2 linked regions of the Hydrogenispora ethanolica genome follow. Each later gene encodes a partner of the first gene's protein in a complex. Links are inferred from orthologs where the notes say so. Each region holds a gene or a part of one and is shown on either strand. Other genes may lie near its edges.

Region 1 (5,913 bases):
TGGCGAATAAATGAAAGTAAAAGCGCCGTCGTAGCGGATCTTCCGGACCAAGTCCAGCGTTTCCTCGAAATCAGCCTCGGTTTCACCCGGAAAGCCGACGATGATGTCGGTCGTCAGGGCGATCTCTGGCAGCCGCGCTTTGATCTTGGCGACCAGCGCCTCGTAACTCTCTTTGGTATATTTGCGGTTCATCCGTTCTAAGACCCGGCTGCTGCCGGCCTGCACCGGCAGGTGCAAATGGCGGCAGATCTGCCTAGAGGCCGCCATGGTCTCGATCAACTCATCCGAGAGATCCTTGGGATGAGAGGTTTGAAAACGAATCCGCGGGATCCCGGTACCGGAGGCGATCTCCTGCAAAAGTTTAGCGAAATTCCAATCCCGCTCCGGGAAGTCCAGGCCGTAGGAGTTCACATTCTGGCCGAGCAGGGTCACCTCTTTGACCCCGGACTCCACCAATTCCTTGATCTCCTGGCGGATCTCGGCCGGCCGGCGGCTGCGCTCCCGGCCCCGGACATACGGCACGATACAATAGGAACAATAGTTATTGCAGCCATACATCACCGTAACCCAGGCTTTATGGGGATCGTCCCGTTTGGTGGGCAGACCCTCATGAATCTCCCCTTCGCTATCCCATACTTCAAAGACCCGCGACTGGGAAGTACGGATCTTATCCAGCAACTCCGGCAATTGATGCACATTATGGGTGCCAAAGACCAGATCCACATGTTTGTAGGTCTCCTGAATCTTGGCGACTTCGCTGGGCTGTTGAACCATGCAGCCGCAGACGCCGATGATCAGGTTGGGATTCCGTTCTTTGAGCGTCTTCAGATTCCCGATATGACCGTATAAACGATTTTCGGCATTCTCCCTGACGCAACAGGTATTGAGCAGAATCAGATCCGCCTCTTCCGGGGAGGCGGCCTGAGAATAACCCATCTTGCCGAGTAAGCCCGCCAAGACTTCCGAGTCGTGAACATTCATCTGGCAGCCGAAGGTGGTGATGAAATATTGCTGTGGCACTGTAAATTCCCCTATTTTTTAGTCTCACTCAAATAAGGCCCGGGTAAAGGCCAGCGCGTCGAATTCCTGCAGATCTTCCTTTTTCTCACCCACTCCGATGAGGTAGATCGGGATCTGGAACTGATGCGCGATAGCCAGGACCACGCCGCCTTTGGCCGTGCCGTCCAGCTTAGTGAGGACGATCCCGTCGATTGCGACGGCCTCTTTGAATACCTTGACTTGATTGACTGCGTTCTGTCCGGTGGTGGCGTCCAGCACCAACAAGGTCTCCAACTGGCGGCCCCCGATATTCTGGGTGATGATCCGGCGCACTTTCTTCAATTCTTCCATCAAATTGACCTTTGTATGCAAACGCCCGGCGGTATCGACGATCACCAGATCGCTCTTGCGGGACTGCGCCGCCGCCATGCCGTCAAAGACGACCGCCGCGGGATCGGCCCCTTCCTGGTGATGAATGACGGGCACGCCGATGCGTTCGCCCCATTGCATCAATTGCTCGGTGGCCGCGGCCCGGAAGGTGTCGGCCGCCACCAGCAGAACCTGGCGCCGATGGTCGCTGAAACGGGCCGCCAATTTGGCGATGGTGGTCGTCTTGCCGACACCGTTGACGCCGACGATCAGCAACACTTTATCGCGGGCATCGAAATTAAACTGTTTTCGTCCGGCTCCTTCGATCACCTGCCGGATCAGTCCGATCAGCAATGGCTTTAATTGGGCGGGATCGGACACCTTTTGCTGCTTCACAGTCTCTCGGAGCTGATCTGTCAGGTAAGTGGTGGTTTCCACGCCGACATCCGCCATGATCAGGGTGTCTTCCAACTCGGTAAAGAGCTCCTCGTCAATTTTCTGATAGGATGAGAAGATCCCTTCCAGATTGGTCACTAAAGAATTCTTGGTTTTCGATAGCCCTTCTTTTAAACGGGCAAATAGGCCTTTGTTATTCTCCGCCATCGTATGGTCCATTCCTTATGATTCATATTTTTAGGGCTCAGCCCACTTTTTCATTCAGATCCAGCGAGATTAATTTGGAGACTCCCATCTCTTCCATAGTCACCCCGTAGAGCGCGGTCGCCGCTTCCATGGTGCCGCGACGGTGGGTGATCACAATGAATTGCAGTCTGTGGCTGAACATTTCCAACAGATGCGAGAAGCGTTCCACGTTCACTTCATCCAGGGTGGCGTCGATCTCATCCAGCACGCAAAAAGGCGACGGTTTGACCGCCAGGATCGCAAATAATAAAGAGATTGCGGTCATGGCCCGCTCTCCTCCGGAAAGCAGCGACAGACTTTGTAGTTTTTTACCCGGCGGTTGGGCGATAATTTCGATCCCCGATTCCAACGGGCTGTCCGGCTCCAATAAGTATAAATCGGCATTGCCGCCGGCGAACAGTTCGCCGAAGATCTGCCGGAACTGGTCGCGAATGGTGGCGAAGGTCTCGTTGAATTTCTTGATGATGGTCCGTTCAATCTCATAAATCACCTTAAGCAATGATTCTTTGGCCTTGGTCAAGTCTTGCGACTGATCGGTCAGAAACTCAAAACGTTCCTTGACCTGCCGAAAATCCTCGATGGCCGCAATATTGACGGTGCCCAAGTCCCGCAGTTGGCTCTTATATTCCTCGATCCGGCGCTCCGGCTCCTCAGGCAGTTCCCAGGCAGGATCATACTGGGTGGACCAATCGGAGCCGTAATCTTCGTCCAGGTTTCGTTCAAAATTTTCGATCTCCATCTGCTTCTGATTGGCTTGCAGCTCCAAACGGTGCAGCTGATTCTGGAACTCATTGCTCTTCCGGCGCAGGCTCCGCTGTTTGGTCTCAAGTTCCTTGATGGCCTGGCTGATGGTGGCGCGTTCATGCTTGTTCCGCTCGATCAGGCTTTCCTGGGTTTGCAGTTGCTCTTTAATGGCCGCGGTTTTGGTCTCGGTGGCGGCGATGGTCTCCCGAATCTTAAGTCTTTCGGCGTCAAACTGCGCCAACTTGTTATCCAATTCAGCAAAGAAAGCCAGCAGTTCCGCCAGTTGCTTATCCAACTGCCCTTTGAGCGCATTTTTGCCCTGCTCGGCTTGGCGCTTGGCGCTCAAACTGGATCGTAACTCGCCGATCCCCTGGATCAGCGCCTCTTTCTGTTCCTTGGCGGCTTTCATCTGTCCCGCCAGTTCCGAAAGCTGATGCTCCAGTTCCCGCAAGGCTTGCTCTTTCTCCGCCATGGACTGGGCCAGTTCACCCTGGCCCAACTCGAACTGATCGCATTGGCCGGCCAATTCCTGCAATTGTTCGGCATGGAGCCGCTGCTCCTGATGGGTCTTTTCAATGGCCAGTTGTAGATTGGACAGTTCTTTGGCAACCGTCGCTTTTTGGATTTTCGCTTCGTTCTCCTGCCTCATCAAGTCTTTGGCAGTCTGCGCGTTTTGCTGCAATTCCTGGCGGTAACCGGCCGCAGTCGCCATCCCTTTTTGAAGCTCCGCTTCGGCAGCTGTTTTCTCCGCCTTGAGGTCCTCGATTTCTCTGCGCCGGCTCAACAGGCCTAAGCGCCGTTTGTCGACGCTTCCGCCGGTGATGGCACCGCCGGGAATCACCAGATCGCCTTCGGGAGTGACAGTCCGGATGCTGCGGTCCAGTTTCTGTCCAATCTGAATGGCCGTGCGCAGGTCGGGAGCGACCACGGTTTGACCGATCAAATAAGCGAGCGCCTGGCGGTAAAGGGGATCGAAGGTCAACAGAGAAAGCGCGGTATGACAGCCATGTTGCGCCAACAATACCTGATACTGTCCAACCCGCCCTTCCGAACCCTGAATCGTATTGAGTGGCAGAAAGGTAGCTCTGCCCTTATTATGTTTCTTTAAAAAGGTGATAGCCGCTTCGGCCTGCCGGTCGCTTTCGATCACCACGTTTTGAAGATTGGAACCCAGCGCGGTCTCGATAGCCAGCTCCATACCGGGCCGGACCTGGATCAGATCGGCAATAATCCCTTTGATGCTGGCATAGAAGGGTTCGCGGACTGCTTCCGCCAATAAGGATTTGACGCCCTGAAAGTAACCCTGGTAACTCCGTTCCATCTCATCCAGCAGTGCGATTTTACTCTCGAGACCCCGGGCTTTATCCTGCCATTCTCTGTTTTTCCGCTCCAACCCGCCCACTTCCTGCTCCAGCCGGGTATTTCTGGAGCTAAGCTCGATCATGGTTTGTTGACAATGAGAAAGCTCAGCTTCGATGCGGGACAAATCCTGCTGTCGCGATTCCGCTTCGTTTTCCGATTGTGCCAGCTGTTTCTCGAGGATTTCTTGTTTGCGTCGGCATTCGGAGACTTGCTTCTGGATAAAATCTTTTTGCAGTTCGGCACTATTGATCTTATTTTTGAGAGCGGCAATCTGATTCAGCGTCTCGATATAATCATTCTTCACCGATTGTTCGGTCGCTTCGAACGTGGCGAGCTGCTGATTGAAGGTTGCCAGCACGCTTTCCTGCTCCTGCAACAATTGGCCTTCGGCTTCCACTTGCTGGCGGATGGCGGTGATTTCGGTCTCTAAAACCCCCTGCTGTTCCCGGAGTGCAGCCTGACGCTGACGCCCCGTCTCCAAACCGTTTTGCTGCTCCAACTGTTGCCGGTCCAGATCGGATAGTTTTTCCTGGAGAAAATTCACCTGCTCGGCAAACTTGTCGATCTGGTTCTGAAGGCGGTAATATTCCTCGTTAAACTGCGTGAGCTGGTTGTCGTGCTCCAACAGTTGATAGCGTTTGGCCTCAATTTCCGCTTCAATAATATTCTCCTGGCCTTCAAAATCCTGAAAAGCCGCGTCCAATTCAGTTCGGGTTTGAATGATCCCGTTCAGCTCGGTTTGAAGCCGAGTAATCAAAGCGCCGAAATAATGGATTTCCACCTGGCTCAATTGCTGCCTGAGCGCCAAGTATTTTTCGGCCAGAGCCGCCTGAGATTCGAGCGGTCCCAACTGTCCCGCCAGCTCTTGCAAGATATCTTGCACCCGGAGCAGATTCCGGTCCGTCTCTTCCAGTTTTCTTTCCGCAATCATCTTGCGGGTTTTATATTTGTTGATCCCCGCGGCCTCTTCAAAGATGGCCCGTCTGTCCTCGGCCTTCACCGACAGAATGGAATCGATCTTCCCTTGTCCAATAACAGAGTAAGCCTCCTTGCCGAGGCCGGTATCGAAAAAAAGTTCTTGCACATCCTTAAGGCGGACGGAGGATTTGTTGATTAAATAATCACTTTCTCCAGAACGGAAAAGCTTTCGGGTCACGGCGATCTCCGTAAAATCCACCGGAATGGAATGATCGCTGTTGTCCAACACGATCGAGACCTCCGCGAGACCCAGTGGCCGACGTTGATCGCTGCCCGCGAAAATAACGTCATCCATCTTGGAGCCGCGCAGAGTTTTGATGCTCTGTTCACCCAATACCCAGCGCAAAGCGTCGGAGATATTGCTCTTGCCGCTGCCGTTCGGCCCGACCACTGCGGTCACGCCGGATGGAATTTCCAACCGGGTTTTATCGGCAAATGATTTAAAACCCACGATTTCCAGGCGTTTTAAATACAAAACGGTTCCTCCTTCGCTCAAAGTATTTTACCACAAGATGGGCAAAAAAGAAATACCCGCCGAATTGAGCGGGTTTCTGCAGGTTAACCGACTTCAAGGTGGATCGAGAGGTCTTTTCGCTTGCGAGCTTTGAGTGGAATTTTGGGGTTCAGTAAAGAGCCGTATTGAAATAGTATCTTCTTCAACTTGATCCGCGCCCGAGTCCGTGCATTATCGACAGCCTTCATGGAAAGTCGCAAATGCTGCTGAATCTCATGAATCGTCAGGCCATTCAGCAGCATTTGAATGACTTGGTACTCTACGGGGGAAAGATGAGCCTCCAATACAATGGCCAATTTTTGTAC
Region 2 (5,534 bases), on another replicon or contig:
CCCATGCAGCCCCTGGTTTACAAACCGGACCAATTCACGTTGCTGATCCTTCTCCAATACGCTTGCGGCTATCACTCCAAAGGCTATCCCCATCGATAACAGGATTAAAACCAGCGCGACCAAGAAGATGCGATCTCTGATATAATCTTGGATTATTTGGCGCAATCGTAATGTTAAAAGCATCATCTTCCCCCCTTGTCCATTGTTAAAATTTTATGGTCAAGTAGGAGAATATATGATTGTCTTTTGCGAGATTCAGGCTGCGGATCGTTCTTGTCCCAACTGGGCCAACGGCAAAAAAACCGGCCTTTTACGCTACCATCGCTTCAGTCAAGCAGGATTTAAAAAGCCGCTCTGTATCACCGCCTGGGTCAGATATTGCGCGGCCAGCACATCCTCCAGCGAATTGGCGCTGGCAGCAACGATTGTAATGCCGCAATCCAATTTCCGCGCTGTTTCGATGGCGCGCTCGATCCCGACTTTGGCCGGTTCGCAACCTTTTTTGAGTGGAGTTCTGACCACTGTCGCGGTCAGGACCGCCGGCGCTCCGTTATTATAGGCCGCGTCAAAAGCGACTCCGCCGGTGTCCGAGATGAATAATACGACTTTACCGGTAAAAACGGCAAATTTTCCGATCTCCGTGCCGATATTGGGGATGATCGAGCCCACTTCCGCGCCGGATCGTGCCACACCAGCCAGAGCGGCTTCGGCCCGTTTGGCCCGCTCGCTATCCTCGCCATAACGCGGCTCGGCCACCACGATCAGTTGCGTTTTGTATTTCAAAGCGGTCTTCCCCGCCAAATACCCGATCCGATCAGGATTGATATTCAACGGAACCTTGCATCCGGTCGGAGCCGCGCCAAAAACAGCAATGGCTCCACTCTCCAGCGCCACTTCCGTGCTGGTCGACATATCAATAATATCCACAATAACTACCGCGTCGCCGCGCCGGGCACCTTCCACCGCTCCGGAGGCATTGAACGTCAAATGAACGGTCTGCAATTGATCACCTTTTTGACATGGATTGAGTCATTGATTATCTTCCGAATGGATATTTCCGCTAAATACGCCTGATAATCTATATTCAAAGCAGTCCAATATATGCTGGGTATCGATGAATATCACCATAAGTTGCGCCGTTCGACATAAGACAGGGCAACCACTGTTTTGGCGTCGACAATCGCCGCAGTATCCAAATGTTGCAACACTTCTTCCTTGGTCATCGTAACGGTCGCCAAAAACTCGTCTGGATCCGGCTCTCTCCGGAAGGGCCGCAATTGTTTGGCCAGGAACAAATGGATAACCTCGTTGGTAAATCCAGGAGTGGTCCAAATGGAGGATAAATAAATCAATTCGCCCGGCTCGTAACCGATCTCTTCCGAAAGCTCGCGCCGTGCGCAAGTCTCCGGTTCTTCCCCCGCATCGAGTTTGCCGGCGGGAATCTCTAAAATGATTTGACCGGTGGGGTAGCGGAATTGTTTCACCATAACAATTCGGCCATCATCGAGCAGAGGGACGACAGCTGCCGCCCCGGGATGAAGCAGGTATTCCCGATTGGCAATCTTGCCGTTGGGCAGCCGCACTTGGTCACGGTGCAAATCGAGAAAGCTGCCATGGTGAATCGTATTCTTGGAAACCGTGGTTTCCTTCAAATTTTCAGCCATGATTCTCCATCTCCAATTTGGCTAAGGTATCTAACTGGTTCAGCGCGGCTCTGGCAGCCAACATGCCGGCTGTCACTGAAGTCTGAAAGAACCAGGGATCTTCATTCGCCGTCCGCCCCATGGTTTTGACATAAATCTGGTGCTCGGCCAATAATTGGGCGGCCGGAGGATCGTCCAGCGCGTACCAACGGTGACGCTGTTCCAGTTTTTTTAAAATCACTGCTGCGGTAATCTCTTCAATCAAGTCCGCGGGAAGCCGGTTGGATAGTCCCACCAAAGCTGGCTGATTGGCCAGGTCCAAGACGGTAAGGGAATGATGGCTCAATCCGTGATGACGCTCCCGGCGGTCAGCCGTGCTGACCCGGGGAGCCAATATCGGGATGCCTTGCAGGCGGCTGGTGAGGTCGATGATCCAGGATTGCTCAATTCCGCTGAATCCCAAGGCCGTACCCGTGCCGACAATCCCCGGACCCAATCCGCAAATGACCAGATCGGCCGAGAGAACCTCGACGGCCGCGACTAGTGCGGAAGGAATACTGACCGCTTCGAGATCGCCCCCAAAGGCATGCCCGGTAGTTATGGTAGCCTGAAGCAATTCTTTTGCCTTCAATTCCCGGACCAATTGACTCAAAGCAACCGGAAGGGCGGCACCGTCGGTCATGATGTAAACGATTCGAGGCTTTCTCGGAAAATAGCTGCGAAAACCGAGGATGATCCCCGGAAGCATGCTATGGAGAGAAGCGGCGACCACCGGAACGCCCCGCAACGAAGTAGCGTTCTCCAGCGCCTCATGAAAAGGGCTAGCCTCCTCTTCTACCGCCAAAACCGGAAACTGCCACGGAGTATAACGTAGTTTCATGATATGTCCCGCCGGCGCTTCGGCCGGAACGTCGGACTCCCCGGCAGGTAATACGAAATGACGACCGCCCGTCCCCAAACCGAGCTTCACCGCACTGGTGTTAAGGAATACTTCCTCGCCCGGTTGGAGTTTCCGCTGAAAACAAGGGTAATGATAAGCACGTTGAAGCTGGCCGTCTATTTCCACCAGTAATTCCTGGAGATCGGGACTTTGAAACAGAACTTCGACAACTCTGCCTTTTGCGGTTTCAAACATACCCATTCCTCTTTTGCCGATACATGCGATTCATCTATGAAAACTCAGAAGCAATGCCGGCGATGGCTGCGGTATTTTCTCAAATATTGCGAAGGTTGGACATTCGGAAGCGAAAGGGTATTCGCGCTTGCCATGCGATAGCTTTCCAGCTCCGTTTCCAACGCAGCGATTTTTGCTTGGGCTTGCTCAAAACGTAAATCGTCATCGCTTTTCCACAGTAAAACAAACCCCCAGCCGATAATGAGAAACGTGACCAAAAACGCCAATGGTTCAAACAGATCGAACTTCAAATACCAAAAAATCGAAACGATCCCTACGATCAAGAGTGATAAACCGAAGTAATAATTATTATCCCGACTTAATTCGATCTTAAAATACCGCTTAAGAAATTCGCGCATTTTTATTTACCTCCGTTTTTACGGTGAATTCCAGTTCGCCCGTTCCCACCCCGACCCAATCCGGAATCTTCGGAAGCTCATCCAGATGGTTGAGGCCAAAATACCTTAAAAATTGTTTGGTCGTTCGGTATAAAATGGGCCGGCCCGGAGCTTCCTTCCGCCCGGCCTCTTCAATCAGATTTTTATCGACCAACGTGGCGATGGAACTTTCGACGCTCACTCCGCGCAATGCCTCGATCTCCGCTTTGGCAATTGGCTGCTTGTAGGCAACAATGGCCAAAGTTTCAATGGCCGCGGGTGAAAGCCCGACATTGCGCGGGGTTTTCTGCAACTTTTCCAGATAGGGGGAACACTCCGGGTGAGTATAGAATTGATAACCGTTGGCGACTTCAATGATCTGAATCCCTTTTTTGGCATGCTGATAATCAGCCATTAAGTCCCCAAGCAATTGTTTCACAGTATGTTCGTTGATCTCGACAATCTCGGCGATTGTTTTAAGTTGAATGGGCTCTGAAGAAGCAAAAATCAACGCTTCAATGACAGCACGCGCCATAGTTAAATTCATTGCGTATTCATCACCTTCTCGGGAAGGGATAATCGAATGTCGCTAAAAAGAGCCTCTTGAAAAACCACGATCTGCTTCAGACGAATCAACTCCAAGACGGCCAAAAAGCAGGTTATGAGGCCAATTTTACTCCTAATCTCCGCAAATACTTGTTTAAAATAGACCCGGCCTTCATTTTGAATGAGAGCCAATATTTCATTCATTCGTTGTTTAACGGAAACTTCCTGCTTAGGAATGGTATCAAAATCCTTGGTGAATTGACTTTCGATAATTGCCTTAAAAGCTTCCATCAGGTCCCAAATCGAAAGGTTCTTGATGGGATCGGCCTCGGGAGCCAATTTTTGATCGGCAAATTCCCCTCCTGAGCGCGGATATATCTGCAATTGTTCGCTTTCAAGTGTAATCAGGCTGCGAGTGGCTTCCTTAATCTTTTTATACTCGATTAATTTTTGAGCCAATTCCCAACGCGGATCTTCTTCGGCGGCATCCGCTTCAGTTGTGGCGGCAGACTGACTCTGCGGTAATAGAAGCTTGGCCTTGATCTGCATCAAGGTCGCTGCCATGACTAAAAAATCACCTACGGTCTCCAAATTCAACATCTGAATCGTTTGGAGGTATTCCAGATATTTTTCGGTAATCAAAGCGATCGGAATGTTATAAATATCGATCTCATCTTTCTCGATCAAATGCAATAAAAGATCGAGCGGCCCTTGAAAAATATCCAATTGAATTTGATAATCCATCGGCATTCCTTAATTTTGATCATCGGCGGTTTGCAATTTTGTCAAATCAGGATTTTGATTGAGCCTCGGCGGATCATGATGACGTCGAATCAACTCAGCCACTGCCGGATCGAAACCGGCCCGGAGCGTCAAGTGCGCACCCCGAACCGGGTGAATCAAGTCGATATAACATCCGTAGCGCACCCTCCCCCAGAAACGCCGGTCCAACTGAGCCATCGCCAATTTGCCCCGATAAATCGGTACCAACCGTCGGATTAAAGCCACCAGGATACGGGTGAGTAAGTTGAAATCATCCGCCATTTTCCCAACATCATGCAATAATGCAGCTTGAATTACGTGAGAAGACGGTTGAGCTTCCCTTTTCGAGTCGGCTATGATTGTTTGAGCAACAGCAAGGGAATGAAACTGATCGATCTTTCCCATTTGAAAAAAGAGAGTTTTACCCGCTTCATTCAAATAACCGTCGATTAATTGATAATCGTCGAGAGAGAACGTTCCGATCCAGGACTTTAAAATCCGTTTCACTATCATCATTCAATCCGCTTTAACCGCTTTCATGGCAAAGCCGCCTCTTCCATTAAACATGCGTTCGGAACTATAACTACAATGCCACCATAAACTAACGATTGTTCCTAACGTTAGTTCCTAAAAAATCACAGGTCAAAAATAAAGATCCGAAATACCGGATCATCAAACTGTACTTATAGTTCGCTTCATTTTAACACTAATTCACAATTGAAGTCAAGAAAAGCAGGTGACTCCAAGGCCTCAACTATTTCGCAAAGCAGCTGTTTCCAATAAACTCCCGTAACAGGGAGTTAAGTGGTATCTCTCCGCCTTCCAAGGGTAAAAAGTAACTCAAGAATTTTAGTAAACGCTTTGCTTCCGAATATTCGGGTACATCGGGCGCAATTTTTTCAAGTAACGGCGTAGCAAAGTTTTTTAGAACAGCCAACTCATAGATGAGCGCGGAATTAAACATTATATCCGCTTCTTCCTGGTAAGGAAAGATATATTGTTCCTCGCCGCGCCGGACCATGGGCCACAATC

The links. Proteins that work in one complex are often made in the same cells at the same time.
Region 2: the proteins of smc (region 1) and EDC14_RS16790 are in contact, whole or in part, in a crystal structure (PDB 3ZGX), measured with the Bacillus subtilis proteins. The link is inferred for Hydrogenispora ethanolica from one-to-one orthologs.

Annotation. Positions count from the first base shown.
Region 1 is NZ_SLUN01000043.1:40,432-46,344, reverse strand. What follows is about bases 1,809-5,913. They hold smc (chromosome segregation protein SMC), read right to left. Parts: upstream 5,570-5,913; coding sequence 2,009-5,569; downstream 1,809-2,008. Other genes in these bases: EDC14_RS23265 (sigma-70 family RNA polymerase sigma factor), read right to left, coding at 5,653-5,913; ftsY (signal recognition particle-docking protein FtsY), read right to left, coding at 1,809-1,971. In the rest of the region: tRNA (N6-isopentenyl adenosine(37)-C2)-methylthiotransferase MiaB, read right to left, coding at 1-1,020; more of ftsY, read right to left, coding at 1,045-1,808. UniProt on the Bacillus subtilis protein: Required for chromosome condensation and partitioning.
Region 2 is NZ_SLUN01000022.1:38,003-43,536, forward strand. Bases 2,612-5,534 are described here. They hold EDC14_RS16790 (segregation and condensation protein A), read right to left. Parts: upstream 4,485-5,534; coding sequence 3,738-4,484; downstream 2,612-3,737. Other genes in these bases: EDC14_RS16775 (DUF3866 family protein), read right to left, coding at 2,612-2,778; EDC14_RS16780 (hypothetical protein), read right to left, coding at 2,823-3,176; scpB (SMC-Scp complex subunit ScpB), read right to left, coding at 3,160-3,741; EDC14_RS16795 (HDIG domain-containing metalloprotein), read right to left, coding at 4,494-5,018; EDC14_RS16800 (nucleoside kinase), read right to left, coding at 5,257-5,534. In the rest of the region: spoIIM (stage II sporulation protein M), read right to left, coding at 1-183; EDC14_RS16765 (hypothetical protein), read right to left, coding at 331-1,002; EDC14_RS16770 (NUDIX domain-containing protein), read right to left, coding at 1,122-1,664; more of EDC14_RS16775, read right to left, coding at 1,657-2,611. UniProt on the Bacillus subtilis protein: Participates in chromosomal partition during cell division. May act via the formation of a condensin-like complex containing Smc and ScpB that pull DNA away from mid-cell into both cell halves.